3 regions of the Aeromonas sp. R6-2 genome follow, and region 2 is predicted to be linked to each of the others. Evidence: predicted binding sites of a transcription regulator. Region 2 holds the regulator's gene; each other region holds the start of a gene.
The links. The regulator sigma-54, encoded in region 2, starts transcription at its own class of promoters, with help from an activator protein. The targets are predictions, from matches to a motif close to TGGCACNGTTTTNGCTT.

Region 1: the regulator sigma-54 is predicted to act here: its motif matches at 1,844-1,860, upstream of AB5Y48_RS01555 (ammonium transporter).
Region 3: the regulator sigma-54 is predicted to act here: its motif matches at 7,250-7,266, upstream of fliE (flagellar hook-basal body complex protein FliE).

The regions. Positions count from the first base shown of each region.
Region 1 is NZ_JBFODE010000007.1:3,270-13,794, forward strand. Features, by position in the region: gene gpmM (2,3-bisphosphoglycerate-independent phosphoglycerate mutase) at 1-458, shown strand, start outside; gene envC (murein hydrolase activator EnvC) at 468-1,757, shown strand; gene AB5Y48_RS01555 (ammonium transporter) at 1,930-3,150, shown strand; gene AB5Y48_RS01560 (substrate-binding domain-containing protein) at 3,213-4,244, shown strand; gene AB5Y48_RS01565 (bifunctional 4-hydroxy-2-oxoglutarate aldolase/2-dehydro-3-deoxy-phosphogluconate aldolase) at 4,295-4,936, opposite strand; gene edd (phosphogluconate dehydratase) at 4,958-6,754, opposite strand; gene AB5Y48_RS01575 (gluconokinase) at 6,751-7,260, opposite strand; gene AB5Y48_RS01580 (GntP family permease) at 7,425-8,786, shown strand; gene pssA (CDP-diacylglycerol--serine O-phosphatidyltransferase) at 8,956-10,308, shown strand; gene recG (ATP-dependent DNA helicase RecG) at 10,408-10,525, shown strand, end outside.
Region 2 is NZ_JBFODE010000035.1:13,455-23,979, forward strand. Features, by position in the region: gene AB5Y48_RS08405 (DUF4310 family protein) at 1-221, shown strand, start outside; gene AB5Y48_RS08410 (amidohydrolase/deacetylase family metallohydrolase) at 232-1,371, shown strand; gene AB5Y48_RS08415 (DgaE family pyridoxal phosphate-dependent ammonia lyase) at 1,355-2,473, shown strand; gene AB5Y48_RS08420 (KDGP aldolase family protein) at 2,477-3,217, shown strand; gene AB5Y48_RS08425 (transcription antiterminator) at 3,283-5,190, shown strand; gene npr (PTS phosphocarrier protein NPr) at 5,187-5,459, opposite strand; gene rapZ (RNase adapter RapZ) at 5,456-6,328, opposite strand; gene ptsN (PTS IIA-like nitrogen regulatory protein PtsN) at 6,366-6,812, opposite strand; gene hpf (ribosome hibernation promoting factor) at 6,814-7,101, opposite strand; gene AB5Y48_RS08450 (RNA polymerase factor sigma-54) at 7,123-8,571, opposite strand; gene lptB (LPS export ABC transporter ATP-binding protein) at 8,625-9,350, opposite strand; gene lptA (lipopolysaccharide transport periplasmic protein LptA) at 9,355-9,876, opposite strand; gene lptC (LPS export ABC transporter periplasmic protein LptC) at 9,863-10,423, opposite strand; gene kdsC (3-deoxy-manno-octulosonate-8-phosphatase KdsC) at 10,420-10,525, opposite strand, start outside.
Region 3 is NZ_JBFODE010000055.1:115,069-125,593, reverse strand. Features, by position in the region: gene AB5Y48_RS14375 (flagellar hook-length control protein FliK) at 1-1,443, opposite strand, end outside; gene fliJ (flagellar export protein FliJ) at 1,546-1,986, opposite strand; gene fliI (flagellar protein export ATPase FliI) at 1,995-3,326, opposite strand; gene fliH (flagellar assembly protein FliH) at 3,330-4,124, opposite strand; gene fliG (flagellar motor switch protein FliG) at 4,128-5,186, opposite strand; gene fliF (flagellar basal-body MS-ring/collar protein FliF) at 5,179-6,882, opposite strand; gene fliE (flagellar hook-basal body complex protein FliE) at 6,894-7,211, opposite strand; gene rimO (30S ribosomal protein S12 methylthiotransferase RimO) at 7,430-8,743, shown strand; gene AB5Y48_RS14335 (DUF4442 domain-containing protein) at 8,792-9,259, opposite strand; gene fur (ferric iron uptake transcriptional regulator) at 9,491-9,922, shown strand; gene glnS (glutamine--tRNA ligase) at 10,030-10,525, opposite strand, start outside.

The sequences.
Region 1 (10,525 bases), on a different contig from region 2:
GCCCCAAGGTAGCCACCTACGATCTGCAGCCCGAGATGAGCTCTGGCGAACTGACCGACAAGCTGGTTGCGGCCATCAAGAGCGGCAAGTACGACGTCATCATCTGTAACTACCCGAACGGCGACATGGTCGGCCACACCGGTGTGTTCGATGCCGCGGTCAAGGCTTGCGAGGCCGTCGATCACTGCATCGGTCGTGTCACCGAGGCCCTGGCCGAGGTGGGTGGCGAATGCCTTATCACCGCCGACCACGGCAACGCCGAGAAGATGATGGATGAAGAGACCGGTCAGGCGCACACCGCCCACACCAACCTGCCGGTGCCCCTCATCTACTTCGGTCGCAAGTCCGAGGTGGTAGAGGGCGGCAAACTGTCCGATCTGGCGCCTACCATGCTGACTCTGATGGGTCTGCCTGTGCCGCCGGAAATGACTGGCAAGCCCCTGATGATTTTGAAATAATTCCGCCCCATGCGGGGACGTGACTTGATTTCAAAGCACTTACAACGCGTCGGCCTTTTGGCCGGCGCGCTGTTTTATTGCCTGAGCGCCCAGGGGGGGCTCAACAACGATCTGGGCAAGGTCCAGAACGATATCAAGGCTCAGCAGAAGGCGGTCAAGCTCGGCAAGCAGGAGCTGGCCAAGCTGGCCAAACAGCTGGAGCAGGATGAGCGCGCCGTCTCTGTCGCCGCTGCCAAGCTGGCGGATACCCGCTCTCAGCTCAAGAAGAGCGAGAGCCGTATTCAGGAGCTTGCCCGCGAGAAGGACGAACTGGAGCGCCAGGCCAACCAGCAGAAGAGCCTGCTGGCCAAGCAGGCCGAGAGTGCCTTCCGGGCCGGCGATCACGACTATCTCAAGCTGCTGCTCAACCAGCAGGATCCCAATCGCCTCAGCCGTACCATCGACTTCTACGACTACCTCAACAAGGCCCGAATTGAGGCCATCGAGTCCCTGCGTGCCACCCAGCGGCGGCTGACCGCCAATCAGGAGGCGACTCGGGAGACCCTGGGTCGTCAGCAGCGCCTCCTCGACGATCAGAAGCAGCAGCATCAGGGGCTGCTCGCCAGCCAGCAGAGCCGGGAGCAGACCCGCAGCCAGCTGCAGCAGGATGTGCAGAGCGATGAGGCCAAGCTGGCCAAGATGGTGCAGGCGGAGAAGCGCCTCAAGGCACGCCTCGAGGAGTTGCGCCGCCAGCAGGAGGAGGCCGAACGCCGCGAGCGCGAACGCATCGCCAGGATGAAGGCGGAGCAGGAGCGGCTACGCAAGCAGGCGGAGCAGGCCCAGGGGGAGGAGGAGCGCCAGCTCGCCCGCCGTCAGCAAAAAGAGCTGGAGCAGGCCGAGGCCCAGAGCCGTCGCTACAGCGGAGGCCTGAGCACCAGCAGCGCCCTGCGCTGGCCGGTGCAGGGGCCCATTCTCATCTCCTACGGGTCACGGCGCACCGCCGAGATCAAGTGGAAAGGGACCCTGATCGGCGCCCCCGAGGGCACTCAGGTCAAGGCGGTAGCGCCCGGTCAGGTGGTCTATGCTGACTGGCTCGATGGCTACGGCATGCTGCTGGTGGTCGATCATGGCAAGGGTTATATGAGCCTCTATGGTCACAACCAGTCTCTGCTGCGCCATGTGGGGCAGAAGGTCGAGCAGGGCGAGCCTGTGGCCCTGGTGGGTAACAGTGGCGGCCAGGATCAGACCGGTCTCTACTTCGAAATCCGTTATCAGGGGGAGGCGATCAACCCCACCAGGTGGCTCTCCCGGCGCAGTTAGTGCCCCATTTTGGTGCCAGGCACACAACTGGTGCCCCATCCTGAACCAATGCGTCTCTATCGGGCCCTCTTTTGGGCCCGATTTGCTGGCACGACTCCTGCTCTGCTCTCCCTCCGCCAGCCCCCTCGACGGGGCGGTGCATGACAACAAATCAGGATGATGGAGACACACAGTGCAGGACCCCAACGCTATCGCAACCCTTACCCAGAGTGCGGACACCCTGTTCGTGCTCGGCGGCGCCATCATGGTACTTGCCATGCATTCCGGCTTTGCCTTTCTCGAACTGGGCACGGTGCGCAGCAAGAACCAGGTCAACGCCCTGGTGAAGATCATCACCGACTTCGGCATCTCGACCCTGGCCTACTTCTTCATCGGCTATTGGCTTGCCTATGGCAAGACCTTCTTCGCCGATGCGCCGACCCTGGCGGCAGGGCAGGGCTACGAGCTGGTGAAGTTCTTCTTTTTGCTCACCTTCGCCGCCGCCATCCCGGCCATCGTCAGTGGCGGTATTGCCGAGCGGGCGCGCTTCTACCCCATGTTGCTCTGCTCCGGGCTCACGGTGGGGTTGGTCTATCCCCTGTTCGAGGGGATCGCCTGGAATGGCAACTTCGGCCTGCAGGCATGGCTTGAGCTGCGCTTCGGGGCCCCCTTCCACGACTTTGCCGGCTCGGTGGTGGTGCATGCCGTGGGGGGCTGGATCGGCCTGGTGGCCGTGGTACTGCTCGGCATGCGCAAGGGGCGCATTCGCGGTGGTCAGGCGGTGGGCTTTGCCCCCTCGAACATCCCCATGCTGGCGCTCGGGGCCTGGGTTCTCACGGTCGGCTGGTTCGGCTTCAACGTCATGTCGGCCCAGAAGCTGGGGGGGATCAGCGGTTTGGTCGCCCTCAACTCCCTGATGGCCATGGTCGGCGGTACCCTGGTGGCCATGCTGCTCGGCCGCAACGACCCGGGCTTCATCCACAACGGTCCCCTGGCCGGGTTGGTGGCGGTGTGTGCCGGTTCGGATCTGATGCACCCCTTGAGCGCCCTGCTGGTCGGGGGCGTGGCCGGGGCCATCTTCATCGGCACCTTCACCTGGTTGCAGCGCAAGCGCCCCCAGATAGACGACGTGCTCGGGGTGTGGCCCCTGCACGGACTGTGCGGTGCCTGGGGAGGGATCGCGGCCGGCATCTTCGGCCATCCCTACCTGGGTGGCATGGGCGGGGTGAGTCTCAGCAGCCAGCTGATCGGCACAGGTCTTGGTATCCTGACAGCCCTGTGTGGCGGCGCTCTGATCTACGGCCTGATGAAGCGGCTGGTGGGACTGCGCCTGAGCGAGGAAGAGGAGTTTATTGGCGCCGACCTCGCCATCCATCACATCGCCGCCACCAACCGGGACAAGGCACCCATCTGACGGCTGACTTGGGGGAGCAAAACGGGTATGTTACACGTAACATTTTCCGCCGGTTCTCCCCCATGCACGACACCCGAAAACGTCGCCCCACCCTGCAGGATATCGCCGACCGGGTCGGCGTGACCAAGATGACGGTCAGCCGCTATCTGCGTGACCCCGGCTCGGTGGCCGAGGCCACCCGGCAGCGCATCGCCGAGGCGGTCGAGGCGCTCGGCTATATTCCCAGCCGGGCGCCTGACATCCTCTCCAACGCCACCAGTCGCGCCATCGGTATCCTGATTCCCTCTCTCTCCAACCAGGTCTTCTCGGCCGTGGTGCAGGGGGTCGAGGCGGTCACCCGTGCGGCCGGCTACCAGACCCTGCTGGGACACTATGGCTATAGCCCGGAACGGGAGGAGGAGCAGGTCGCCTCGCTGCTCTCGTTTCATGTGGATGGGCTCATCCTCTGCGATACCGAACACACCGAGCGCACCCGCAAGATGATCGCCACGGCAGGCATTCCTGTGGTGGAGGCGATGGACTTCCCCGAGGCCCCCATCGACATGGTGGTGGGAATGGATCACCGCGCCGCGGCGCGTGCCATGACCGAGGCGATGCTGGCCCGGGGACGGCGTCATATCGTCTATCTGGGGGCTCGTCTCGACGTTCGCACCCGGTTGCGGATGGCCGGCTACTACGATGCCATGGGAGCGGCCGGGTTGACGGGGGAGCACCTGCTGACCGGGGAGTCCTCCACCTTCATCCTCGGTGGCTCCTTGCTGGATCAGGCGTTGGTCCGCTGGCCCGACCTGGATGGCCTGTTCTGCACCAACGATGACCTGGCGGTGGGGGCCATACTGCGTGCCCAGGCGCTCGGCATCCCGGTTCCGGGGCAGATTGCCATCGCCGGTGCCAATTCCCTCAACATAGGGCGCGCCATCTCGCCGCAACTGGCCAGCATCATCACCCCGCGTGAGGAGATAGGGCGCGAGGCCGCCACTCTGCTACTGGCCAGCCTGGCCGGTCAGTCGCTGGCGACCAAGGTGCGCGACCTCGGCTTCACCCTGTTCGAGGGGGAGAGCCTGGGTGAGATCCCCCGGCCCATCCGTTCATGAAACAGGCCACCCCTCGGGGTGGCCTGTCGGTTTGGCAGGGGGCGCCGTGCTTAGCGGCTGACCAGTGCGACCGCCTCGCGGGAGAGGCGGGTCACCTCGTCCCAGTTGCCGGCCTTGACGGTGTCGGCTGGCAGCATCCAGGAGCCGCCGACGGTGGCGACGCTCTTAAGGGCTAAATAATCGGCCACGTTCTTCGGGCCAATACCGCCGGTCGGGCAGAAGCGCACCTGGGGCAGGGGAGCGGCGATGGCGGCGAGCGCCTTGGTGCCCCCGTTGGCCTCGGCCGGGAAGAACTTCAGATGATCGTAGCCGGCTTCCAGGGCCTGCATCACCTCGGAGGGGGTGGCGACGCCCGGGATCAGCGGTGCACTCCCCCTTGCGGCATGGGCCAACAGGGCCGGGGTCATGCCCGGGGAGATGACGAAGCGGGCGCCGGCGGCGACGGCGGCGTCATACTGGGCGGCGTTGATGACGGTGCCGGCCCCGACCATGGCCTCGGGCATCGCCCTGGCGATGCGCTCGATGGCGGCCAGAGCCACCGGGGTGCGCAGGGTGATCTCGAACACCGAGATGCCACCGGCCAGCAGGGCCTCGGCCATCGGCACGGCCTGCTCCAGATCGGTGATGACCATGACCGGGACCAGGGGAGAGGCGGCGAAGACCTCGGCGGGGGAGACGTTCCAGTTGTGCATGGGAATTTCCTTCTGCTGATCTTATTCGAAGATGGTGGCGCCACACTCGGCGCTGGATACGGCGCGACGCATCACGCCAAACAGTTCACGACCCCAGCCTTCCTGCTCGGTGCTGAGATCGATGGGGGCCGGCTCGCGGCCGCTCAGATCGCTCAGGCACATCAGGCTGCCCTGATTGGCGTCGAGGCGCAACAGGTCGCCATCGCGCAGCAGGCCGATGGCTCCGCCGTGCAGCGCCTCCGGGGTGACGTGGATGGCGGCCGGGATCTTGCCCGAGGCGCCGGAGAGGCGGCCGTCGGTCACCAGAGCCACCTTGTAGCCGGCCTTCTGCAGGTTGCCCAGCACCGGCATCAGCTTGTGCAGCTCCGGCATGCCGTTGGCGGCCGGGCCGTTGTGGCGAACCACGATGACGGCGTCCTGATTGAGTTCACCGGCCTTGTAGGCGGCCTCCACCGCGTGCTGGGAGGAGAAGACCCGGGCCGGCGCCTCGACGAGGCGATACTCGGGGGCCACGGCGGAGACCTTGACCACGGCGCGGCCCAGGTTGCCGTCGAGCACCCTGGTACCGCCGCTCGCCTGGAACCGGGCGCCGGGCAGGGCCAGCACCTCCGGGTCGCGGCTCGCCCCCGCCTCTTGCCACACCAGCTGACCCTCCACCAGGTGCGGGTTCTTGAGATAGTCGGCCATGCTGCCGAACACCGGGGTGGCGTCCAGGTGCAGCAGTTGTTGCTCGGCCAGACGGCGCAGCAGACCCGGTACGGCCCCGGCCTCCTGGAAGGCGTTCACATCGGCCGGACCGTTCGGGTACATGCGCACCAGCAGTGGTACCACATCGGAGAGCTCGCTGAGATCGTCCCAGGTCATGATGAGGCCGGCCTGACGGGCGATCGCCACCATGTGGATGCTGTGGTTGGTGCTGCCGCCGGAGGCGAGCAGGGCCACCAGGCCGTTGACCAGGCTGCGCTCGTCGAGCACCTCGGCCAGGGGGCGGAAGTGGCCTGAACCGCCGACCATGGCGCTGATGCGCCGGGCGGCTTCCCGGGTCAAGGCCCGGCGCAGCTCGCTGTGGGGATGCACGAAGGCCGAGCCCGGCAGCATCAGCCCCATCGCCTCGAACACCAGCTGGTTGGTGTTGGCGGTGCCATAGAAGGTACAGGTGCCGGCGGCGTGGTAGGCGCCGCACTCCATCTTGAGCAGGGCGTCGCGCCCTACTTCACCGGCGGCGTACTGCTGGCGCACCTTCACCTTCTCGTCGTTGCTGATGCCGCTGGCCATGGGACCGGCCGGCACGAAGGCGGTCGGCAGGTGGCCGTGGGAGAGGGCCCCCATCAGCTGGCCCGGGGCTATCTTGTCACACACCCCAAGCAGCAGGGTGGCGTCGAAGGTGTTGTGGGAGAGGGAGAGGGCGGTGGCCTGGGCGATCAGATCCCGGGAGAAGAGGGACATGTCCATCCCCGGTTGGCCCTGGGTGACGCCATCGCACATGGCGGGCACGCCGCCCGCCACTTGGGCGCTGTGGCCCAGCTCGGCCAGCGCACCCTTGATGATCTCCGGGTAGCCCTGATAGGGCTGGTGGGCACTCAACATGTCGTTGTAGGCGGTGACTATGCCCACGTTGGCGCGGGTCATGTCGAGGATGCGCCCCTTCTCGTCACAGCTCGAGGCGGCGACGGCGTGGGCCAGGTTGCCGCAGGCCAGGGCGGCGCGGGTCTTGCCCCTGGCGGCCATCTGCTCGATGCGGGCGAGATAGGCGGCGCGGCGCGTCTGGCTGCGCTCGCGAAGGCGGGCGGTGACGCGGGCGATGACGGGATGGATCATTGCTTTGCCTCCAGGGCGTGGACGGCGCGCTCCACCACTTGCTCGAAGCTGCCGTCGATGTCGATACGGATCACCCCGGTTTCCCCTTCCGGTCGCTCCAGGGTGGTGAACTGGCTCTGCAACATGGCCTCTTTCATGAAGTGTCCCTGGCGCGCCTTCATGCGCTCGAGGATGAGGTTGAACTCGCCGTCGAGAAACAGGAAGCGCACCGAGCGGTTGCCGTCGCGGATGAGGTCACGGTACTGACGCTTGAGGGCCGAGCAGACGATGATGCCGGTCTCGTTCTTGTGCTCGAGGCTGTAGGCCGCATCACGGATACGCTCGAGCCAGGGGGCACGATCCGCGTCGTTGAGAGGGGTGCCGTTGGCCATCTTCTGGATGTTGGCTCTCGGGTGGAGATCGTCCCCGTCGATAAACTTGGCGCCGATGGCTTCTGCCACCCGGGCGCCTACCGAGGATTTACCGCTGCCGGAGACCCCCATCACGATAATGCTCATTCCCGCCATTGTTTGACCTCTATCTCACTTCTTGAAAATCGTTTGTCGAATGGCTTCTAACTTACCACGTTACCGGTAACATGTTACCGGTAACGTTGCGCATTGTGAAGTGAAGCACAGAATCGTGCGACGCATAATAGGAACCAAGTGAGGATAAGAAAATGGATGGAGCGGTGAACACACCCGATGTGGCCTATCTGCTGTCTGTCGCAGGTGGCGCCATCGTTCTGCTGCTATTGCTGATCATGCGTTTCAAGGTGCACGCCTTCGTCGCCCTGACGCTGGTCAGCCTGATCACAGCCCTGGCCACCGGGGTGACCTACGACCAGGTGATACCCACCATGCTGGGCGGTTTTGGCAGCACCCTGGCCTCGGTGGCGCTGTTGGTGGGGTTGGGCGCCATGATAGGGCGGATCCTGGAGCAGACCGGGGGGGCCAAGGTGCTGGCCGATACCCTGATCAACCGCTTCGGGCCCGAGCGGGCACCGCTGGCGCTGGGGGTGGCCTCCCTGCTGTTTGGCTTCCCCATCTTCTTCGATGCGGGGCTCATCGTCATGCTGCCCATCATCTTCAGCGTGGCCAAGCAGTTTGGCGGCTCTGTGCTCAAGTATGCACTCCCCTCGGCCGGCGCCTTTGCCGTGATGCATGCCTTCCTGCCTCCTCACCCGGGGCCGGTGGCGGCGAGTGAGTTGCTGGGGGCCAACATAGGCTTGCTGACCGTGGTGGGCTTGCTGGTGGCGATCCCCACCTGGTATTTGGGGGCCTATCTCTATGGTCTGTGGGCCGGCAAGAAGTTCGAGATCCCCCTGCCACCGCGTTTTGTCGCAGATGCCCAGGTCAGCCATGAGGCGGCGCCGAGCTTCGGGCAGGTGCTCTCGATCCTGCTGTTGCCCCTGCTCCTCATCTTCATGGATACCGGACTCAACACCCTGGGCACCATGGGGATGGTGGACAAGGGGGCCGAGTGGGTCAATGTGCTGCGGATGGTCGGCAAGACCCCGGTCGCCCTGCTGATTACCCTGATCTATGCCCTCTTCCTGTTTCGTCAGAGCCAGGGCAAGGTGGCGCTCGAGAAGTTGTGTAACGAGGCGCTCGCCCCCGTCTGTGCCGTCATTCTGGTGACCGGTGCCGGCGGCATGTTCGGCGGTGTGCTGCGTGCCAGTGGCATAGGTGCGGCACTGGCCGATGTACTCTCCGATACCGGGATGCCGGTGATCCTGGCGGCATTCCTGGTCTCTACCGCCCTGCGCGTGGCCCAGGGCTCGGCGACCGTGGCACTGACGACCACGGCGGCCCTCATGGCGCCGACGGTGGCGGCCACTGCCGGGCTGAGCGAGCTGGATCTCACCTTTATCGTCATCGCCATCGCCGGCGGGGCCACAGTGCTCTCCCACTTCAACGACTCCGGTTTCTGGCTGGTGGGGCGTTTCCTCAACATGGACGAGAAGACCACCCTCAAGACCTGGACCGTCATGGAGACCCTTCTGGGGACGATTGCCTTCCTGATCGTGGCGCTGGCCAGCATGATTTTCTGAGTGACCGTCGTGCCAAACACCATGGGGCCGGCCTTGCGCCGGCCCCATGGTTATGGTGCCTGAATCGACTTTTTACCGATTCTTGCTTGGGGACGCCGCCGACCGTTGCTAGAATTGCCCATTCCCCGCTTCGAGTGGAACGCGTAACGCAGTGATTTCAGGTTTCTCTATGCATTTACCGGCACATTATCGACAGCTGTTGGAGCGCTTGCCCAAGATCGCCGTGGGCGCAGACCGTTTTGACGTGCTCTACAGCGCCAAGGATTTCAAGCAGCGCATCCTCGATCTCATCGCCAGCGCGCGCCAGCGCATCTATCTGGTGGCCCTCTACCTGCAAGATGACGAGGCGGGCCGCGAGATCCTGGATGCCCTCTACGCCGCCAAGGGACGTAATCCCGACCTCGACATCAAGGTCTTCGTCGACTTCCACCGTGCCCAGCGCGGCCTGATCGGCAAGGGGGCCCAGGGAGGCAACCACCTGCGCTACCAGGCCATGGCGGCCGAGCACAAGGAGCGCATCGCGATCTATGGTGTACCGGTCAAGGGGCGCGAGCTGCTCGGGGTGTTACACCTCAAGGGCTTCGTCTTCGACGACACCGTGCTTTACTCGGGCGCCAGCCTCAACGATGTCTACCTGCACCAGCAGGAGCGCTATCGTTTCGACCGCTACCACCAGATCGAGAGCCACGAGCTGGCCAATGCCATGGTGCGCTATGTGGACGACTACTTCGTCGCGAGCGATGCGGTATCCCGGCTCGACAAGCCGGCCATCCCCACCGCCAAGCAGCTCAAGGGGACGATCCGCCGCTTCAAGGGGCAACTGGCCCGCAGCCACTACCGTTTCAACTCCAGCCTGCCGGTGGCGGGTGAGGTGGCGGTGACGCCCCTGGTGGGACTCGGCAAGCGCAACAACCAGCTCAACCGGATGATCCGTAACCTGGTGCGCGGCTGCGAGCGCGAGATCTTCATCTGCACTCCCTACTTCAATCTGCCCAAGGAGTTGGCCAAGGATATCGAGGGGCTGTTGCGCCACGGGCGCAAGGTGACGATCGTGGTCGGCGACAAGACCGCCAACGACTTCTATATCCCGCCCGAGGAGAAGTTCTCCACCATCGGCGGCCTGCCGTATCTGTACGAAGCGAACCTGCGCAAGTTTGCCCAGCGTAACCAGCACCACATCGACAGCGGCCTGCTCAACATGATGCTGTGGCGCCACGAGCGGCACTCCTACCACCTCAAGGGGATCTTCGTGGATGGCGGCGAGTGGGCCCTGCTCACCGGCAACAACCTCAATCCCCGTGCCTGGTCCCTGGATCTGGAGAACGGCCTGCTGGTCAAAGATGCCCAGCACCTGCTGGCCGAGCACTTCACTCGCGAGCGGGAAAATATTCTGCAGCATACCCAGAGGGTTACCCGTTTCAACGAGGTGGAGCAGATTGGCGACTATCCGGAGCAGGTGCGTCGCCTGCTGGCGCGGATTCACAGGGTCAAGGCTCACCTGCTGCTCAAACGCATCATCTGACCCGATTGCCGCTTTTGTAAGCGTTCCAAAGGCCTCCCGTTTTCGGGAGGCCTTTGTTATTATCTGGACGTATTTACAGTACTGTCGGGCATCTGGTTGATGAAATTGGATAAAATCCCGCTGGACAGCCTCAAGGGCGTGGGCGGCAAGATGCAGGAGAAGCTGGAGCGACTGGGACTGGTCACGGTCCAGGATCTCTTGTTCCACCTGCCACATC
Region 2 (10,525 bases):
ACTCCACCTACGGCGCCGATGTCATGATGGGGGCTGGCAACAGCTCGGGACGCTTCCTTGGCCCCCTCATCATCCTCTCGGCCATGAGCGCCTCCATCCCCATCGGTATCGGCTCTCTGCTCGGTGCCCTGCTGTTCTACATCTGGGGCAAACCCATCACGGGCGGCGCCATCCTGGGGGCCATGGCCCTCGGTGCCCTCTTCCCCATCGCCCTGACCTGAGGCCGGCACCATGTACGATCTCATCATTCGCCGGGCTCGCACTGTGGATGGCCAATTGCTGGACATCGCCACCGAGGAGGGGCTCATTGCCGCCCTCGGCACCCTGCCCGAGCGTGCCGAGGCGAGCCACAGCCTCGATCTCGCCGGCAAGGTGCTGCTCAGCGCCGGCTGGATTGACAGCCACACCCACTGCTACCCGGACTCGCCTGTCTATCGCGATGAGCCGGATCGGGTCGGCGTCGCCGGTGGCGTCACCACCGTCATCGATGCCGGCAGCACGGGTGCCGACGACGTGGATGCCTTTGTGGCCCAAGCCTGCCGCTGCCAAACACGGGTGCACGCGCTGCTCAATCTGTCACGCATCGGCTTGCTGCGCCAGAATGAGCTGGCCGACCGGCGCGATCTCGATCTCCCCCTGGCAGAGGCCGCCCTGGCCCGCCATCCCAACTTCCTGGTCGGTCTCAAGGCGCGCATGAGCGCCAGCGTGGTGGGAGAGAACGGACTCTGGCCCCTCGCCCAGGCCAAGGTGTTGCAGGCCCGCCATCCCGGCCTGCCGCTCATGGTGCACGTGGGCAATACGCCCCCCGACCTCGACGAGATCGTGGACCGTCTTGGAGAAGGGGATATTCTGACCCACTGCTACAACGGCAAGCCGAACCGCATCCTGAACCCGGGCGGCGAAGTGCGCGCCGCGGTCACGGCGGCCCTGCACCGTGGCCTGCTGCTGGATGTGGGCCACGGCAGCGCCAGCTTCAGCTTCGAGGTGGCAGAGGCGGCGCTGGCTCAAGGAATGGCCCCACACATCATCAGCTCCGACATCTACTGCAAGAACCGCGAGCAGGGGCCTGTGTTTGCCCTGGCGCACGTCATGTCCAAGTTCCTGCTGCTTGGCCTCTCTCTGGAGCAGGTGATCCAGGCCGTGACCGAGACGCCAGCCCATGCCCTGCGCCTGACCGACCGGGGCCGCCTCAGCGTTGGCCTGGCCGCCGATTTCACGCTCTTCGAGCTGCACGACGAGCCCCATCTCTTTATCGACTGTGAGCAGTCACCGCGCTCCGGGCATCTGCTTATTCGACCTCTGGCGGCCATCGTGGCCGGCCAGCTGACCCTCACCGACCACGGGATTACACATCATGCCTTCCACTCCTGATTCCCTGCACGCCCGCTATGGCCTCAAGGAGGTGATCAATGCCTCCGGCCGCATGACCAAGTTGGGGGTTTCCACCCCGAGCGAGGCGGTGATCGCCGCCATGACCCAGGGGGCCGGCCACTACTTCGAGATGAACGATCTGGTCGAACGCACCGGCGCCCACCTGGCTCACCTCATCGGGGTGGAGGATGCGGTGGTGGTGGCTTGCGCCGCCGCCGGCATCGCCCAGAGTGTGGCTGCCCTCATCGTGCGCGGCGATCTCTATCGCCTCGAGCACCTGCACGCCCACCCCCACGAGGTACCGTGCGAGATAGTGCTGCCCAAGGGGCACAACGTGAACTTTGGCGCACCGGTCGGCACCATGGTCAACCTGGGGGGTGGCAAGGTGGTCGAGGCTGGCTATGCCAACGAGTGTTCCGCCGCCCAGCTGGCCGCCGCCATCACGGAGAACACTGCCGCCATCCTCTACATCAAGTCTCATCACTGTGTGCACAAGAGCATCCTGGGAGTGGCTGAAGCCGCCGCCGTGGCCCAGGCATACCGCATTGCGCTCATCGTCGATGCGGCTGCGGAAGAGGATCTGCGCCTCTATCACGAGCTGGGGGCCGATCTGGTGATCTACAGCGGCGCCAAGGCCATTGAAGGGCCCACCAGTGGCCTGGTCATCGGCAAACGCGACTATATCGCCTGGGTACGCCAGCAATCCGCCGGCATCGGCCGCGCCATGAAGGTGGGCAAGGAGGGGATCCTGGGACTGACCCGAGCCATCGAGGAGTACCTGGCTCGCCATGCCGAAAGCGCAGAGTCAATGGGTGAACGCATGCTGCCACTGGTCGAAGCCATGAACGCCCTGCCCGGCGTCAGCAGCCGTCCTGTGATGGACAGCGCCGGACGCGATATCGCCCGCTGCGAGATCCGCTTCGACGAGCGCTTCCCCCTGAGCGCCAACGACGTCGTCAAACGTCTCGAGCGGGGCAACCCGGCCATCTACTGCCGCGGCTACCGGGCCAACGAGGGGGTGATCGAGATCGATGTGCGCAGCGTATCGGCCACCCAGCTGCTGCAGATCCGTGATGCCATCCACCACCTTTGCCAGGAGTAACCCATGTCTCTTTCCGATCGTTTCTACCGCGGCCGTGTCTGCCTCAACGTGTTGGCCGGCTCCAAACAGAATGCCCGCGATATTTTCACCGCCGCCGAGGGCCATGTGCTGGTCGGGGTCCTCTCCAAAAACTACCCGGACCTCGACAGCGCCGAGGCGGACATGCGCGACTATGCCGGTCTCATCGACAATGCCCTCTCTATTGGTCTCGGTGCCGGTGACCCGCGCCAGTCCGCCATGGTGGCGACCCTGGCCGGGCGCCTCAAGCCACAACACGTCAACCAGGTGTTTACCGGTGTCGGCGCCAGCCGCGCCCTGCTGGGCGATGCCGATAGCCTGGTCAATGGCCTCATCTCCCCCACCGGCACACCGGGCATGGTGAAGATCGCCACCGGCCCACTCAGCGCAGCACAACCGGATGGCGTGGTCTCCATCGATACCGCCATCGCCCTGCTCAAGGACATGGGGGGCAGCTCGGTGAAGTTTTTCCCCATGGGGGGGCTCGCCTGCCGGGAGGAGTATCGGGCGGTGGCCGAAGCCTGTGCCCGCAACGACTTCATGCTGGAGCCCACCGGAGGCATCACTCCCGATAACGTCGGCGCCATCCTCGACATCGCTCTCGAGGCGGGGGTGGGCCGAATCATCCCTCATGTCTACAGCTCCATCATGGATCCTCAGACAGGCCTGACCCGCCCCTCACAGGTCAGCGAGTTGCTGCTGATGGTCAAAGAGCGCCTGGGCTAGACACCCCGACTTGCCCCGGCCATGTCTGGCAGGCATGCTGGGGCGATTAAGCAGGAGTTGCATGCATGGCCACCTTCCCACACCCCCGCCTGCGCCAGCTGTTTGAAGCCCTTCGCCAGGAGACCCTGTCTCAGGAGGAGCTGGCCCGACGCCTGCAGGTTTCAACACGCACCGTGCGCAGCGATGTCGCCCTTCTCAACGAGATCATCGCTCCCCATGGTGCCCACCTGGCCCATTCGAGGGGCGAGGGCTACCAGCTTACCCGGTTCGATCCGGCGCGCTTCGAGCGACTGCAGCGAAGGCTCGATGAGGAGCTGGCACTGCCGCGCACCAGTCGCGAGCGGGTCATTCACCTGATGGTTTTGCTGCTCGGTGCCGAGCGGGGGATCAAACTGGATGAACTGGTCGATACCTGGTACCTGAGCCGTACTGCCTTGCAGGGTGACATGGGGGAGGTGCGCGAGCGCCTCGCCCGGTTTGGCCTGCAGGTGGAGAGCCGCGCCCATCAGGGGCTGCAGCTGGTCGGCGACGAACTCGCCATTCGCGCCTGCCTGGCACAGCTGCTGGCCCAGGAGCTCAGAGAGGGGCAGCCGATCCAGACGCTGCTCCATCTGCTCTGTCCGAGCCACACGCTGGGTGTGGTACGGGAGCAGATCCAGCCCCTGCTCGACCTCTCCCCCCTGCGCTTCTCTGACGATAGCCGTCAACAGTTGGCCCTCTATTGTGCCATCGTGCTCGCCCGTCTCGCCGCAGGAAAGAGCCAGCCGACACTATCCTGCCCCGAGATCTGCCCGCAGGCGGTAACCCTGGCCCGCACCATCCTCTCCACCCTGCCAACCCTGACCGAACCGGGCAGTGGCGAGATCAACCTGCTCGCCATTCAGCTGCAGGGTCGGGCCAGTCTGCCCGCAGGCCTGCTCACGGCGCTCCAGGAGCAGGAAGGGCGGGAGTTGGTGAAGCACCTGCTCGAGCATATTGCGATCCAGTACGGCTATGAGCTGGGCGATGACGATCAACTGGCGCGGGATCTCCTGAATCATGTGCTGCCCATGTTGCTGCGGGTGCGCTATCACATCGCCAGTCATAATCCCCTCACCGACCATATCAAGCAGCACTATCCCCTCGCCTACGACATCACCCTGGGAGCGCTGGCCGAATGGTGTCACCACAAACACTACGACTTCACCGACCACGAGATAGGCTATCTGGTGATCCACGTAGGGGTTGGGCTGGAGCGGCGTTACGACATCGGCTATCGCCGGCCGCCACGCGCCCTGCTGGTGTGTGACGGAGAGAACGCAACGGCGCGCCTGCTCGAGGCTCGTATCCGCCGGGATTACCCCCAACTCGCTCTGGAGGTGATCTGGTCTCTGCGCAACTATGAGGCGAGGGCCGAGCTGGATGCCGACTTCGTCATCAGCACCAGCCGCCTGGAGGAGAAGGGGCTGCCCCTGCTGCAGCTTCACCCCTTCCCGACCCAGGCCCAGCTCGAGCAGCTCGGCAAGCTGGTACTCAGCGATCGTACCCGCCCCTATCTGCTGAACAAATACTTCTCCCCTCATCACTTCCTCTATCTGGAAGAAACGATGAGTCAGGCGGCCCTGTTCAGGCATCTGTGTCATCAACTGGAACATGAGGGGAGCGTGCCCCCCGAGTTTCACGCCTCCCTGTGCGAGCGCGAGCGAATCGTCTCCACCTGGCTGGGAGATGGCATCGCCACCCCCCACTCCCTGGCCCTCCTGGCCCACCAGACCTGCGTCTATACGGTGTTGGCACCGGAAGGGATAGAGTGGGGCCAGGGGGAGAGAGCCCAGGTCATCTTCCTGCTCGCCATCGGCCACTCCGACTACGAAGAGGCGATGGGGCTCTATGACATCTTCCTGACGCTGATGAATGAAAAAGCCAGCAGAGATCTGCTGGCTTGTCACGACTTCACGGCGTTTTACAAGGCGGCCCGGCGGCTGCTCGACTAATCCTCGTCGAAGCCGCTGGCAAACAGGACGACCACGGCCTCCAGGGCCTGGACCTCCTCGGGCCCCTCTACCACCACCTCGATGTGCCCCCCCTGGGCGGAGTCGAGCATCAGCATGGCGATGATGCTGTTCGCCTCGGCCTCGACGCCGGTCTCGTTGCGCAGCAACACCTGGGCATCAAACTTCTGTACCAGCTCGAAGAGCATCATGGCGGGCCGGGCGTGCATGCCCAGCCGGTTCTTCACCTCGACCGAGGCGTGCAGGGTCATTGCTTATCCTTAGCGGCGCTCTTCTCCAGCGTGCGGTGGCGAAGCTGTACATTCTTGCCCAGCTTGCGAAAGCTCTCGGCCAGACGCTCGGCGATAAAGACGGAGCGGTGCTGACCGCCGGTACAGCCAATCCCGACCGTCAGGTAGCTGCGGTTGTTGCGCTCCAAATGGGGCAACCAGGTCGTCAACATGCTCTCGATCTGCTGGATAAAGAGCATCACATCACTCTGGCTGGCCAGATAGTCGGCGACCGGCTGGTCCTTGCCGGTGAAAGGCTTGAGCTCGGGGATCCAGTGGGGGTTGGGCAGAAAACGGGCATCGAAGACGAAGTCGGCATCCTTGGAGATGCCATATTTGAAACCAAACGACTCGAACACCATGACCAGTTCGCTCTCTTTCTTGCCCAGTACCCGGGTCTTGATGAGCTCGCTTAAGTCGTGAATGCTGAGGCTGGTCGTATCCACCCGCAGATCGGCGCTGGAGGAGAGGGGCGAGAGGAGGTGGGTCTCCTCCCGGATGGCCTCATCCAGCGTCAGCTGATTGCGTGACAGGGGGTGCAGACGGCGGCTCTCCCCGTAGCGGCGCAGCAGGGTGCTGTTGTCGGCATCGAAGAAGAAGCTCGAATAGTCCACCCGCTTCTCACTGCGCACCTGGCGCAGCAGCTCATCGAGTTTATCGGGCACCTGCGGCAGGTTGCGCACATCGATGCTCACTGCCAGCTTGTCGTACTGCCCCTCCAGCGCCACGATAAGCTGGGGCAGCAGGACAACCGGCAAGTTGTCGACACAGTAGTACCCCAGATCCTCCAGAACCCTCAGGGCAACCGTCTTGCCGGCCCCGGAGCGGCCGCTGACGACGATGAGTTGCATACTTCCTCCTTACATCCTGGAGAGCCCGCGGCGGGGTTCAGGCGGAAATCATGATCTGGTAGAGCTCTTCATCGCTGGCCGCCTGGCGCAACTGACGGCAGATGCCTTTGTCAGCAAGCCGCGAGGCCATCATGGAGAGCGTCTTGAGGTGCTGCTTGCATTCGCTCTCGGGAACCAGCAGCGCAAAGAGAAGGTCGACCGGTTGGTTGTCGATCGCATCGAAGGAGATGGGCTCTTCGAAGGTGAGCAGCACGGCGGTCGGGGGAAATTCGTCCCCGATACGGCCATGGGGAATGGCGATACCGCCGCCGATCCCGGTACTGCCCATCTTTTCACGGGCCAACAGGCACTCGAACAGGGTCTGACGAGAAGTGCCCAGATGATCGGCCGCCAACTCACTGATGAGTTCCAGCGCCCGCTTCTTACTACTACAAGGGACTGCACTCCGGGTGCAGTCCCTGCTCAATATGTGTTCCAGTTGCATCTTATTTTTGCTGTAGCTTGTCTTTGTGCTTGATGATCTGTCGATCCAGCTTGTCGATCAGGGTATCGATAGCGGCATACATGTCCGCATGCTCGGAGTTGGCGAAGACTTCGCCACCGTTGACGTGCAGCTTGGCCTCGGCGATCTGCTTGAGCTTCTCGACATTGAGAACCACGTGCACGTTGTTGATATGGTCGAAATGGCGCTCCAGCTTGGCAAACTTGCTATTGACGTACTCCCGCAGTGCTTCGGTGATCTCTACATGGTGTCCAGTCAGATTGATTTGCATAACGTCTTCCTTTTGTTTTGCCTACACCAGGCGTTTGCGCTGATTGGAGGGTGGAATCATGAGGGACTCGCGATACTTGGCGATGGTCCTTCGTGCCACCATGATCCCCTGCTCTGCCAGCAGATCGGTGATCTTGCTGTCGCTAAGCGGCTTGGCAGGGTTTTCGGCCGTCACCAGTTTCTTGATCAAGGCGCGGATGGCGGTCGATGAACATTCTCCCCCACCTTCGGTATTCACATGGCTCGAGAAGAAGTACTTCAGCTCGAAAATACCGCGGGGAGTATGCATAAATTTCTGGGTAGTCACCCGGGAGATGGTCGACTCGTGCATCTCCACCGCCTCGGCGATGTCGTTCAGCACCATCGGCTTCATCGCCTCCTCCCCATACTCGAAGAAGCCCTGCTGCTGCTCGACGATGCAGTTGGCCACCTTGAGCAGGGTCTCGTTACGGCTCTCCAGGCTCTTGATAAACCAGCGAGCCTCCTGCAAATGGGAGCGGATAAACTGGGTATCTGTGCTGCTGCGGGCGTTACGCGCCATGGCCGCATAGGTCTCATTGACCCTGATCCGCGGCGCGCTGTCGGGATTGAGCTCGACCACCCAGCGCTTTCCCTTCTTGACCACGGAGACATCCGGAATCACGTATTGGGAATCGCTCTGCACCACACTATTACCGGGGCGGGGCTCGAGCTGAAGGATCATGTCGAGCACCTCCTTGAGCTCGCTCTCCTTGAGCCGGGTCTTGCGCGCCAGTGTCCGGTAATCGCGGGCCCCCAGCAGATCCATGTGCTCGGTCACCACCTCGATCGCCTCTTTGAGCCAGGGGAGGGTCGGTTCAAACTGGCCAAGCTGGATCAGCAGACACTCCTGCACCGAGCGGGCGGCCACCCCGACGGGGTCGAAATGCTGCACCCGTTTGAGCACGGCTTCAACCTCGTCCATCTCCACACTGTATTCTTCGGAGCTGACTGCCATCTGAATATCTTCGAGGGTCACGGTCAGGTAGCCGGACTCGTCGATGGCATCGATAATAGCCAGGGCGATGGCGGCATCGAGATCGGAGAAGGGGGTGAGACGCATCTGCCACAGCAGATAGTCCTGCAGGTTTTCGGTGGTTTCCCCCTGGTAGACGGTCTCTTCCCCGTCGAAGGAGGGCGTCGCCAGCTGGGCCGTGCCGGCCGAGTAGACCTCATCCCAGGTCGTATCAACCGGTAATTCGTCAGGCATCTGCTCCTGGGACATGGCCTCGGAGCTATCCATCTGGCTGGCATCGCCGACTTCCGGCATAGGCTCTCGCCCATCCGGATCCAGATCACTTTCCTCCTGCTCCAGCAATGGGTTGCTCTCTAAGGCTTGCTGGATTTCCTGCTGAAGTTCCAGGGACGAAAGCTGGAGTAAACGGATGGCCTGTTGTAATTGTGGCGTCATGGTCAGCTGTTGACCCAGACGCAGCTGCAGTGTCGGCTTCATCTACGTTGGAATGTCCTTATGTTCAGCATTCAGGCGAGGGGAGATCACCCTTACTATAGACTGAATTGATCCCCCAGATAGACCCGCTTGACCTGTTCATCGGCCAGGATCTGCTCCGGGGTTCCTTCGGCGATCATCTTGCCATGGCTGACGATATAAGCCTTCTCGCATACATCCAGAGTCTCCCTGACATTGTGGTCCGTGATCAAGACGCCGAGCCCGCGATCCTTGAGATGCTGGATGATCTTCTTGATGTCTATCACAGAAATCGGGTCCACGCCGGCAAAGGGCTCGTCGAGCAGAATGAAGCGGGGATCCGCCGCCAGGGCACGGGCGATCTCGACCCGACGGCGCTCGCCACCGGAGAGACTCTGGCCCAGGTTGTCCCGAATATGGGTAATGTTGAACTCTTCCAGCAATTGCTCGACCAGATCGACCCGCTCCTCTTTGGAGAGTCCCTTGCGCGTCTCCATGACCCCCATCAGGTTGTCGTAGACCGAGAGACGACGAAAGATGGAGGCCTCCTGGGGCAGGTAGCCGATTCCGTTACGGGCACGCTGGTGCATCGGCTGGGCGCTGATGTCACGATCGTCGATGGTGATGTGGCCCGCGTCCCGTTGAACCAGGCCCACAATCATGTAAAAGGAGGTGGTCTTGCCGGCTCCGTTCGGCCCGAGCAGGCCCACGATCTGACCCGTGCCCACCTCCAGACTCACGTCGCTGACCACCATGCGGCTCTTGTAGCTCTTCTGCAGGCCTACCGCCTTCAATACCGCCATGAGCTTACTCCTTCTTGCCGTCAGCCGGCTTGTCAAAACTCTCCACCTGATCGGGGAGGAAGACCGTCTTGACCCGTGAGCCGGTATCGCTGCTCTCGGCCATCATCTTCTGTTTGACGATGTCATAGCGGATCAGATCGCCGTTAACCTGGCTATCTTCCTGCTTGAGCTGGCCATTGCCGGTGATGGTCACCAGACGCTTCTTGAGCTCATAGCGAATGGTGTCCCCATGGGCGTTGACCGGCTTGCCGTTGTCCAGGATCTGGAAGAAGGTGGCCGGTTTGCCATAAGCGGTCATCACCTCGGACCCCTTCTCGGCCCCGCGCACCACGACCACCTTGTCGGCGTGGATCTTGATAGTGCCCTGGGTGATGATCACATCCTTGGTAAAGGTGAGGCGGTTATCCTGCAACTCGGCCGTCTGGGTCACCGCATCCACATAGACCGGCTCGGCGAAATCCGACTGCTTGGCCTGCAGGGTGCCGCAGCAGAGCAGGGCCACCAGGGCGAGATTAACGTTTTTCATTGAAATAGATCGCATGACTCTGTTCCAGTAACTCAAAGTAGCGCTTGTCCAGATTGCCCCTGAGACCGAGTCCCTCGGTCTGCAGGTCCTTGCCAAGCATCTTGACCTCTTGATTGCTGCGTATGTCCTGATTATTCAGGTCCAGCTCCATATATTCGGTATCGAGGCGCTTCACCGGCCCCTCCTCCAGCAGTCCGTCCACCTGTACCTTGCGGCGCAAGATGGCGTTATCACCGACGTTAAGCACCCCCTCCTCGGCGGTAAGGCTCCATTCGGGCCGCCCTTGCTCATCGTAGCGATAGAAGATGGGTTGAGTCATGTTGACCATCTCGATGGCACGGAAATACTCGGCGTAGACAGATTCGAGACGGTCCTGTAATCGTCCCTCCTCGTCATATTGAAGGGTCACCATGTCCCGAGCGACAAAATCGGGCTGAAAATGCTCTTTCTGCGTCGGCTCCACCGTCGCAACCGGCTTGTTCAGCACCTGCCAACAGGCCAGTGCCACGATAAAGAGCACGCCAAAGAGCAGGGTCTGGCGGTTCATACGGACACCTCCGCACCGCCATCGAGCAGCCCTCTGGCCTGCAGTAGCAGATCGCACACCTCGCGCACCGCCCCGAGCCCTCCCCCGAGTCGGGTCACCATA
Region 3 (10,525 bases), on a different contig from region 2:
CATCACGTTGACCTTGTGCTGCAACTCACCCGGCGCGGTCTCGGGATTCAGACGCTGTGACCCGGGGAAGGTCGCCGCACCCTCTCTGCGGGCCGCCTCCGGCATCGATGCCGGGCGGCTCTCCTGTACCTGGCCCGGCGGCGTGGCCTGTACACTGGCACTCACGGCACCGCTCTCGCCACTCAGAGGCTGACGCTTGCCATCCCCGCTCTCTTCGCGACGCTCAGCCCGGGCCGCCATGACTGCCTCTCTGACAAGACTGGCCTGACGAGGCTCGGCAACGACGCCCTCTGCCTGACTCTCTGCGGTGATGACGGCAGCAGCCCGGCTCATTTTATCCGGTGCGCCCTGGGCCTGGAGGGTGGCCCCCACTGTCGGTGCACTTGTCCTCGACTCCCCCTCCTTCGCCGCACTCTCGGCAGGATGGGCAGGGGGAGCAGTGGCTGCGGTAGCCGCGTTGGCAACCATCCCCGGGGTCAATGATGAGGCCGGGGTAGATACCAGGTTCGTTGCCACGGCGTCAGCATGAGGCTGACGACTCACCGGATGGGACGCCGGAGGTTGGGTAACAGTGGAGGGCTCGGTGCGTGAAGTGGCGCTCTTGTCGCCCGCAGCAGCCTCTGATTTGACGGCGGCGACCATCTCGGAAAGCGGCGTCGCCGACTTGGTCTCGGCATGCACCAGCTGGCGAGAGGCACTCTCTTTGGTGCCCGCTTCCTGAGCCGTGCCTGCGGTCATGGGCCGGTTTTGCACCAAGGGGCTCTCTGCGACCGCCTCGTCACGCTCGTCGACGGGAAGCATGCCTGCCTCGATCAGGGTGGAGAGCGGGATCTTGCCCTGGCCATCGCCAGAGCCCCTAGCCGCCTCCTGCACGCTCACGGGCTTGCCATTCCCCGCCCCCAGAGGGTCACTGTTTGGTGACACAGGCGCTTCCTGGGAAGCGGCGGCGCGAGACTCGGCGAGTGCACGCCTGACCTCGGAGGCGAGTTGACTCTCATCATGGGTGTTCTCGACGCCCTTTGCGCCGCTAGCCAGCTGCAAGGCGACCGTCCCCGCTTGCTGCGAGGCGCGCTCTCCCTCCTTCCCGTTGGCCGAGAGGGCGGCGCCAACCTCATCGGTGGCCTCCTCTTTGGCCTCTTCGGGAAGGCGCCCGGTCACCGCCGGTGCACTGGTCAACTGAGTGCTGGCTTGCTGGGAGGCCATCAGACGGGCCAGCAGATCCTGCGGCAACTCTTCGCCGCCCTCTTGCCCCTTCTCTTTGCCCTCCTCCGTGGGAGCAGACTTCTCTTCGGCGGCCAGGGTACCTCGCTCTGTCGGCACCCGATCGGCGCCCTCCTCCATCATCAGGACGGCAAAATCGCTCCCCCTGGACGAAGTGCTCGCCCCCTCACCGGCGGCGGCAGCCTTGGCAGGCACGAGATTGAGTGTGGGTTGAGAGATCATCGGCGATTACTCCAGTTGCCAGTACCTTGACTCCACGGCGAAGTCCGGTCTTGTCGGGTCCAACGCATCCCGTGAGAAGAGCGTTAACAGGAAATTAGCAAATTACAGGCCAGAATTTCTCAAGAAGCTGCGGGTCGCAAACTCGTCGAGCATCTTCTGCTCCTGCCGCTCGGCCTTCTGGCGCTCGCGCAGCGCTTTTTTCTCCAGTAGCAGTGCGACGGCCTTGCGCCGCTGCTGCATGGCCAACCACTCCTGCTTGCGCTGCTCCACCACCTGCCTTACCTGCAGCACCCCTTCGTACTGCTGCTCGGCCGCGAGTTGCAGCTTGTTAATAAACGCCTGATATTGCACGTTTTGTTGCGCTGCCATCCCCTCCAGACCGCGTTCGGTCCACTGTTGCAGGTAGATCTGGCGATAGTTGCCAAGGGCGTCGTACTGCTCCATAAAGAGCTTGAGATCCTGGCGAGCCTTGGCCAGCGCCATGGCGCAGCGGTGCTCCGCCTCAGCCAACTGTTCGGACAACAACTCGAGCCCTTTGCTCATTCAACCTCCTAGACCATCTGCAAGGGACCGCTGACCATCTTCAGATCCGTCAGACCCTGATCGTACCCCACCACCTCTCTCATTCCCTGCTGCAAGAAGTGGTCCATGTAGGGTTTCTGGGTGATGGCCCGATCGATGCGGGGATCGGCCCCCGGGCTGTAGGCGCCGATACTGATGAGATCCCGATTCTGCTGGTAGAGGGAGTAAAACTGTTTGAAGAGCCGGGCGATTTGCATGTGCTCAAGCGAGGTGACCTGAGGCATGACCCGGCTGATGGATTTTTCGATGTCGATAGCCGGATAGTGGCCGGCATCGGCCAGCTCCCGCGACAGCACTATGTGACCATCGAGGATCGCCCGCGCCGCATCGGCGATGGGATCCTGCAGATCGTCCCCTTCGGTCAGCACAGTAAAGAAGGCGGTAATGGAGCCCTGCCCCTCCCCCCCGTTGCCCGCCCGCTCGACCAGCGCCGGCAACTTGGCAAACACCGAGGGGGGATAGCCCTTGGTCGCCGGTGGCTCGCCAACTGCCAGGGCGATCTCGCGCTGAGCCTGGGCGTAACGGGTGAGCGAGTCCATCAGCAGCAGCACGTTCATGCCCTGATCCCGGAAATATTCGGCGATGGTGATGGCCGTCTCACACCCCTTGAGACGCATCAGGGGCGAGGCATCGGCCGGCGCTGCCACCACCACGGCCCGCTCACGCCCTTCGGCGCCGAGGATCTCCTCGATAAACTCCTTGACCTCGCGGCCCCGTTCACCGATGAGCCCGACGACCACCACATCAGCCACCGAGCCCCGGGTCATCATGCCAAGCAGCACCGACTTGCCGACCCCGGAGCCGGCAAACAGTCCCATCCGCTGCCCCTGTCCCACCGTCAACATGGCGTTGATGGCGCGCACCCCCACATCCATCGGCTGATGAATGGGGCGACGGGCCAGTGGGTTGATGCCCCGTGCGGCAAAACGGGCCGTCTGGGCACTGAGGATGGGGCCCAGCCCATCCAGGGGCTGGCCAATGCCATCGATAACTCTTCCGAGCAAGCCCATACCGACCGGGATCCCCTGCTCTTCGGTAAGCGGTACGACCCGGGCGCCGGGGATCACCCCCTTGAGCTGTTCACTGGGCATCAGATAGAGACGATCGCCCGAGAAGCCGACCACCTCGGCCTCGAGCATCCCCTCAAGGGTATCTATCCGGCAGAGCGAACCGATGGCGGCCCGGCACCCCACCGCCTCCAGGGTGAGCCCCACCACCCGCGTCAATTTTCCGGCAACCGGTGTGCGTGGCGCAATCTCACCGACCCGGTAGCGTTGCAGGCGATTCAAGAGCTCGCTCATGGTTTACGACTCCTGGTTGTCGCGCAGAAAATTGCGCAGCAGCTGGGCGATACGGGACTCAAGTTGCATGTCGATGCTCGACAAGGTCGTCGCCAGTTGTACGTCCCCGGGAGAGAGGGTGGGATCCGCCGCCAGCCGCCAGCCGCGCTTGTCGCACTCCTCGGCGCCAAAGGCCTCCTGCACACGGGTCACGTCATCCGGATGCAGCTGCAAGGTGACCCCGCTCTCGGCCGCCGGCAAGTGGGCCAATCCCTCCTTGAGGGCGGCCAGCAGCAGTCGCGGCGAGGTCTCGGCCTCGTGCTTGATAAGCGCCCTGGCCAGTTGCATGGCCAGGCTCACCAACTGCTCTTCGACCCTCTCGTCCATCTCGGCGAGGGGGGTGGCCAGGCGTGTGGCGAGCTGCTGCCAGTGGGCAATGGCCTGCTCGATCACCTCGCGTCCCATGGCCAGCCCCTCTTCGCGCCCCTGGGCAAAGCCGGCCTCGTGTCCCTTTTGCAATCCCTCCAGCTTGCCCTCTTCCAGCCCCTGGGCAAAGCCGGCCTCGCGCCCCTCGCTCATCCCCTCCTCCCAGGCCGCCTGGCGGATCGCCTCGAGCTCCTCGGCGGTGAGGGTGGGGGCAGGCTCAGGCTCCGGAGCCACATCAGGCTCCGGCTCCGCTTGCTGGTACCAGTCGGGAGGCAACCCCAGGGCATTGCTCGAGACGGCGTGCTCCACCTCCATCTCGGGCCATCCCCAATCCTGTATCTCGACGGGATCCTGCTCCGGGCGCAGGTAGCCCCTTAATTTGCGATCGCTCATGGATTAGAGGAACTCGTCGCCGCCACCCGAGCCCAGCATCAGCTCGCCTGCATCGGCCAGACGACGGGCGATAGAGAGGATCTCTTTTTGCGCCGTCTCGACTTCGGAGACGCGGATCGGCCCCATCGCCTCCAGATCATCGGCCAGCATCTCGGCCGCCCGTTTGGACATGTTCTTGAAGATCTTGTCGCGCAGCTGGTCGTCGGACCCCTTGAGGGCGCGCTGCAGCAGATCGCCGGGCACTTCCCGCAGCAGGGTCTGAATGCCGCGATCGTCCACATCGATGAGGTTCTCGAACACGAACATCAGATCCTGGATCTGCTGACTCATCTCCTCGTCCGCCTCGCGGATGGAGTCCATCAGCTGCCCTTCGACGTTGGTGTCGAGGTAGTTCATGATATTGGCCGCCGCCTTCAGGCCGCCCATCTTGGCCGCCTGAGCACCGGCGGCTCCGGCGAACTGTTTCTCCATGATGTCGTTAAGCTCTTGCAGTGCCGCCGGTTGTACCTCCTCGAGGTTGGCGATACGCATCACCAGATCGAGGCGCACCTGCTCGGGGAACTGGCTTAAGATCTCGGCCGACTGCTCGGGCTCGAGGTAGGAGAGCACGATAGTCTGGATCTGCGGGTGCTCGTTTTGGATGATGCTGGCCACCTGGCGGGCATCCATCCACTTGAGCGAGTCGAGGCCGCGGGCACCGGAGCCAAGAATGATCTGGTCCACCAGGTTGCTCGCCTTGTCCTCGCCCAGGGCCGCCACCAAGGCCTTGCGCACGAAGTCTTCGCTGCCGATGCCGATGTTGGTGTACTTCTGAATGTCATCGATAAACTGGCGATGCACCGCCGCCACCCGATCGTGGCTGAAGTCGGACATGGAGGCCATCGACATACCCAGACGCTGCACCTGCTTGGGCTCGAGGTGACGGAAGATCTGGGCGGCATCCTCCTCGTTGAGGCTCAGCATCAGCACGGCGGCCATCTCCATGCCACTCATGCTGTCAAGGATCTGACGCTGGGCCTCGGTGATGTCGTTACCGGTCACCTGGTTATTACTATCAGGCATCTTTGGTTACCCACTCCTTGATGACCTGGGCAGCCAGGTCGGGTTCGTTAGCCACCAAGGCACGCACGGCCTTGAGCAAATCTTCATCACGATGCAGGTCCGGCAGCTTGAGCTGGCCATCGCGCAGGCCAAACACCGGCTCGCTCTCGGCCTGGGCGGCAAGCAGGCTCAGCTCGTCGTCGCCACCCAGTACCGCATGGTTATCGAAGTCCAGCTCATGCTCGGGCTTGGCATCCGGGTAGAGCAGGCGCTTGAGCATGGGCCTCACTATGGTCACGATGAGGACGATGATGATAAGCACTGAGGCCGCAATGCGCACCGCGCGCCAGAACCAGGGCTGCTCATAGAGAGGAGGCTCGGCCACACTCTCGAGTTCCGGACGGTTGAAGGGGATGGTCACCACCTCCAGGGTATCGCCACGGGTCACATCAAAACCGAGGCCCGCCCCGAGTACCCGACGCAGGGTATCGAGCTCGGCCTGGTTGCGCGGCTCGCGGGTCACCTTGCCGTCGGCAGCTGTCGCCGTCTTGAAATCCACCGCCACCGAGACGGTCATGCGGCGGATCCCTCCCATCTGGCGACGGGTGTGGCTCACCGTAGTATCGAGTTCATAGTTGCGGGTCGCCTCTTTGCGCGAGCGGCCCGAGGCGCTATTGCTCGCCCCCTCACCGGTCGCCTTCTCGGGAATGGTGGCATTGCTGGGAGGCTGATTGGTCAGCGCCCCCGGCACCCCCATGCTCTGACCGTTGGCACTGCTCTCCTCCATGGTCATCTCGGAGCGCACAGCCGGCAGATCCGGGTTGAAGGTCTTGCGGGTCTGCTCCTGCTGGGTGAAGTCGAGGGCGAGATCCACCTCGGCGGTGTAGTTGTCGGCGCCAAGCACGGGGATCAGGATGGCGTCGATCTTCTGCTTGTACTCGAGCTCCTGCTTCTGCTGCATGGCAAACTCGCGCCGGGTCTGGGCGGCCACCGGGTCTTGAGAGCCGGAGTTGAGCAGACGACCGTTCTGGTCGGTCACTGTGACCCGGGTCGGCTCGAGCCCGTGTACCGCGGAGGCCACCATGTCGACGATGGCATCGACGGTGCCCTGATCGAGGGCGGCGCCCTTGAGGTTCACCACCACGGTCGCGCTGGGTTTGCGCTCATTGCGGGCAAAGACGTTGTCCTTGGGAATGGCCAGCAGCACCTGGGCCTTGGCCACACTCTGAAACTGTTCGATGGCACTGGCCAGCTGACGCTCGCGGCTGAGTTTGAGACGCTCCCCCTCCATCCGCTGGCTGATCCCGAAGCTGGAGTCGTTGAGCAGAATATCCTCACCGCGTCCTCCCAGCTCTTCCGGTGAAGTGAGCCCGGCACGGGTCAGCTGAAGACGGATTTCCGGGTATTTCTCGGCGTTGACCAGGACAGACTTGCCCTCCACCTCATAGGGAATCTTCTGCTGATCCAGATAATCCAGGGTCTTGACCAGTTGCTCCGTGGTGAAGGTGCCGAGGGGACGCATGTCGGGCTCCTTGCCCCACAGCAGGATAAAGACAGCGATGGCCAGGCAGATGGCCAGCGCCAGGATCAGGGTGATCTGACGCAGGATATCGCTGTTGGAGAGGATGCTGCCGATGGGAGAGCTCTTCTGCTCATTCTCGTCCAGGGTGCCGGCGTCCCCTTCCAGCAGCAGATCACCGTTTTGTTCGCTAGCCACGTTCTAAATCCTTACACCGGCATATTCATGATGGTCTTGTAAGCCTCCACCACCTTGTTGCGCACCTGCACGGTCGCGTCGAAGGCGATAGAGGACTTCTGGGCCGCAATCATCACCTGCGAGAGGTCGATTGAGCGGTCACCGCTGTCGAACCGGGTGCGCAGATCGTTGGCCTGCCCCTGTAGCTCGTTGACGTTGTTGAGGGCCTGGCGCAGCATGACACCAAAATCGGAAGAGACATTCTGACTGGGCGGGGTCACCAGACCGTTGCCGGCCTCGACCCTGAGCGACTGCATCTCCTGCAGCAGGTTGGTGGCATTGATATCCATGATGATCCCCAGACAAATGATTGACGCTGGATGCGTTTATGCAATCACGGTGCCAAGTTCTGCTCTCTCTCGAACACCACGCCCGCACGCCCCTCCCCACCGATTATCCCTGCCGAGAGCAGGGTCATGGGACGCTCGATCACGTCTCGCTTTTGATATAGACTTACGCGCCATTTTCCGGCGACCTGTACAAACAATATTCAAGTTTTGGAGTGAGCATGTCCAACCCGCGGATCGGTTTCGTCAGCCTCGGCTGCCCGAAGAACCTGGTCGATTCTGAGCGTATCCTGACCCAGTTGCGTACCGAAGGGTACGACGTGGTCCCCAGCTATGACGATGCCGAACTGGTGGTGGTCAACACCTGCGGCTTTATCGACAGCGCCGTACAGGAATCCCTCGAGGCCATCGGTGAAGCCCTCTCCGAGAATGGCAAGGTGATCGTCACCGGTTGCCTGGGCGCCAAAGAGAACCAGATCCGCGAGATCCACCCCAAGGTGCTGGAGATCACCGGTCCCCACGCCTATGAAGAGGTGCTGGGCCACGTTCACAAGTATGTGGCCAAGCCCGAGCACAACCCCTTCACCAGCCTGGTGCCGGCACACGGGGTCAAGCTCACTCCGCGTCACTACGCCTATCTGAAGATCTCCGAAGGCTGCAACCATCGCTGCACCTTCTGCATCATTCCCTCCCTGCGCGGGGATCTGGTGAGTCGTCCCATCGGTGAGGTGCTGGCCGAGGCCAAGCGCCTCAAAGAGGCCGGCGTCAAGGAGATACTGGTCATCTCCCAGGACACCTCCGCCTACGGGGTCGATGTCAAACATCGCACCGGTTTCTACGACGGCATGCCGGTCAAGACCAGCATGGTTGCCCTGTGCGAGGAGCTGGCCAAGCTCGGCATGTGGGTACGCCTGCACTATGTCTACCCCTACCCGCACGTGGATGACGTCATCCCCCTGATGCGCGATGGCAAGGTGCTGCCCTACCTGGACATCCCGCTGCAGCATGCCAGCCCGCGTATCCTCAAGCTGATGAAGCGTCCGGGGAGCGTCGAGCGTACCCTGGAGCGGATCCAGAAGTGGCGTGAGATCTGCCCCGAGATCACCCTGCGCTCCACCTTTATCGTCGGATTTCCGGGTGAGACGGAAGAGGATTTCCAGATGCTGCTCGACTTTATCGCCGCCGCAGAGCTGGATCGGGTTGGCTGCTTCAAGTACAGCCCGGTGGAAGGGGCCAAGGCCAACGAGCTGGCCGACCCCGTGCCGGAAGAGGTCAAAGAGGAGCGCTTCCAGCGCTTCATGGAGCTGCAGCAGCAGGTTTCCATCCGCAAGCTGGCTCGCAAGGTCGGTCAGGAGATGAGCATCATCATCGACGAGGTGGACGAGGAGGGCGCCACCGGTCGCTCCTTTGCCGACGCCCCCGAGATCGATGGCATGGTCTACCTCAACGGTGAGACCGGGCTCAAGGCCGGGGACATAGTCCGGGTCAAGATCGAGCACGCTGACGAATATGACCTGTGGGGCAGCCTGGTCTGACCCACCAAGGAGAAGCCCCGCAGCGCGGGGCTTCTCGTTACTCGGAGCTTATCGATGTTCGGGGCGCTTGCGCACATAAAGGGTGCGCCGTACCCTGGCGACCACCTCCCCCTTGCCATCCTGGATAGAGACGGTGAACTCGGGGAAATACTTCTCCCCTCCGGCCGTTTTCTGGACTATCTCGCCTAGCTTGCTGTCAGTCAGGTGGAACTCCGCCACCAGGGGACCCTTGCCCGGCTTGATGTAATCGATATCCCCGGACTTGTCCCACACGAAGTAGTGGTTCCTGAAATGGCCCATCAGCATCAGGGGATAGATGGGATCGGTCATCGCAAACATGCTGCCCCCAAACTGGGTACGGTTGGCGTTCAGGGTTGACCAGCGCGACCTGAGCAGGACCCGGCAGTAGCGATAGTCCTCGCTCAGGGTCTCAATCTTGATGCCGGCACCCCGGAAAGGGGGCCAGAGGTTAAGGGCCCAACGCACGCACCAGGCCCGGGTAAACAGCCACTTCATGAGATCTCATCCGACTAGATTGGATGTTACATCATATCAACATCTTTTTGCCTCACAAGGGCCAATCACCCCTATCGAGTCGCTCGATGCTGAGAAAAAACCATTGAATTATCGGGTTTATTTTCCCCAATCCCCGATCCTATAATGACCTCACTCGCCAGTTCGAGGTTGCCATTCCGGTGGCACTCCATCAGAATATCCCCACCACAGAGAATGCGAATAACTAGTACTATGGCTGACAATAACCAAGCGTTGAAGAAAGCCGGGCTCAAGATCACCTTGCCCCGCGTCAAGATCCTGGAAATCCTGCAACAGCCGGAGTGCCACCATACCAGTGCCGAAGATCTCTACAAGCGCCTGATCGATCAGGGTGAAGAGATTGGCCTTGCCACCGTGTATCGCGTTCTCAACCAGTTTGATGATGCCGGTATCGTCACCCGCCACCACTTCGAGGGGGGCAAGTCGGTGTTCGAGCTGGCCAGCCAGGAGCACCACGATCACCTGGTCTGCCTCGACTGCGGCAAAGTCATCGAGTTCTCCGACGACGTCATCGAGCAGCGTCAAACCGAGATCGCCAAGAAGCACAACATCCGCCTGACCAACCACAGCCTCTATCTGTACGGTCACTGTGCCGACGGCACCTGCGGTCACGGCGACGAGTGATCCCCTCCGCTTGCATGAAAAAGCCAGCCCTTGGGCTGGCTTTTTCATGGGCAAACGACAGGCAGCAAAAAGGCGGGTGACCCCGCCTTTTTTGTGCTCAGGCTGACTTAACCTTCGACCTTGCCCCAGGAGTCGCGCAGGGCCACGGTGCGGTTAAACACCAGACGCTCCGGAGTGGAGAGCTTGTTGTCGGCACAGAAGTAGCCTTCGCGCTCGAACTGGAAGGCCTGCTCCGGCTGGGCGTCCTTGAGGGAGGCCTCGACGCGGGCACCGCTGATGATGATCAGTGAGTCCGGGTTGAGGGTCGCCTCGAAGTCATCCTCGGCACCCGGATTCGGCACCTTGAACAGGCGATCGTAAAGACGGATCTCCGCCGGCAGGGAGGTGGTGGCGCTGACCCAGTGGATCACCCCCTTCACCTTGCGGCCATCGGCCGGATCCTTGCCCAGGGTATCGGCGTCATAGGTGCAATAGATGCAGGTGACGTTCCCCTCGGCATCCTTCTCGACCCGCTCGGCCTTGATGACGTAGGCGTTGCGCAGACGCACTTCCTTGCCCAGCACCAGACGCTTGAACTGCTTGTTGGCCTCTTCGCGGAAGTCG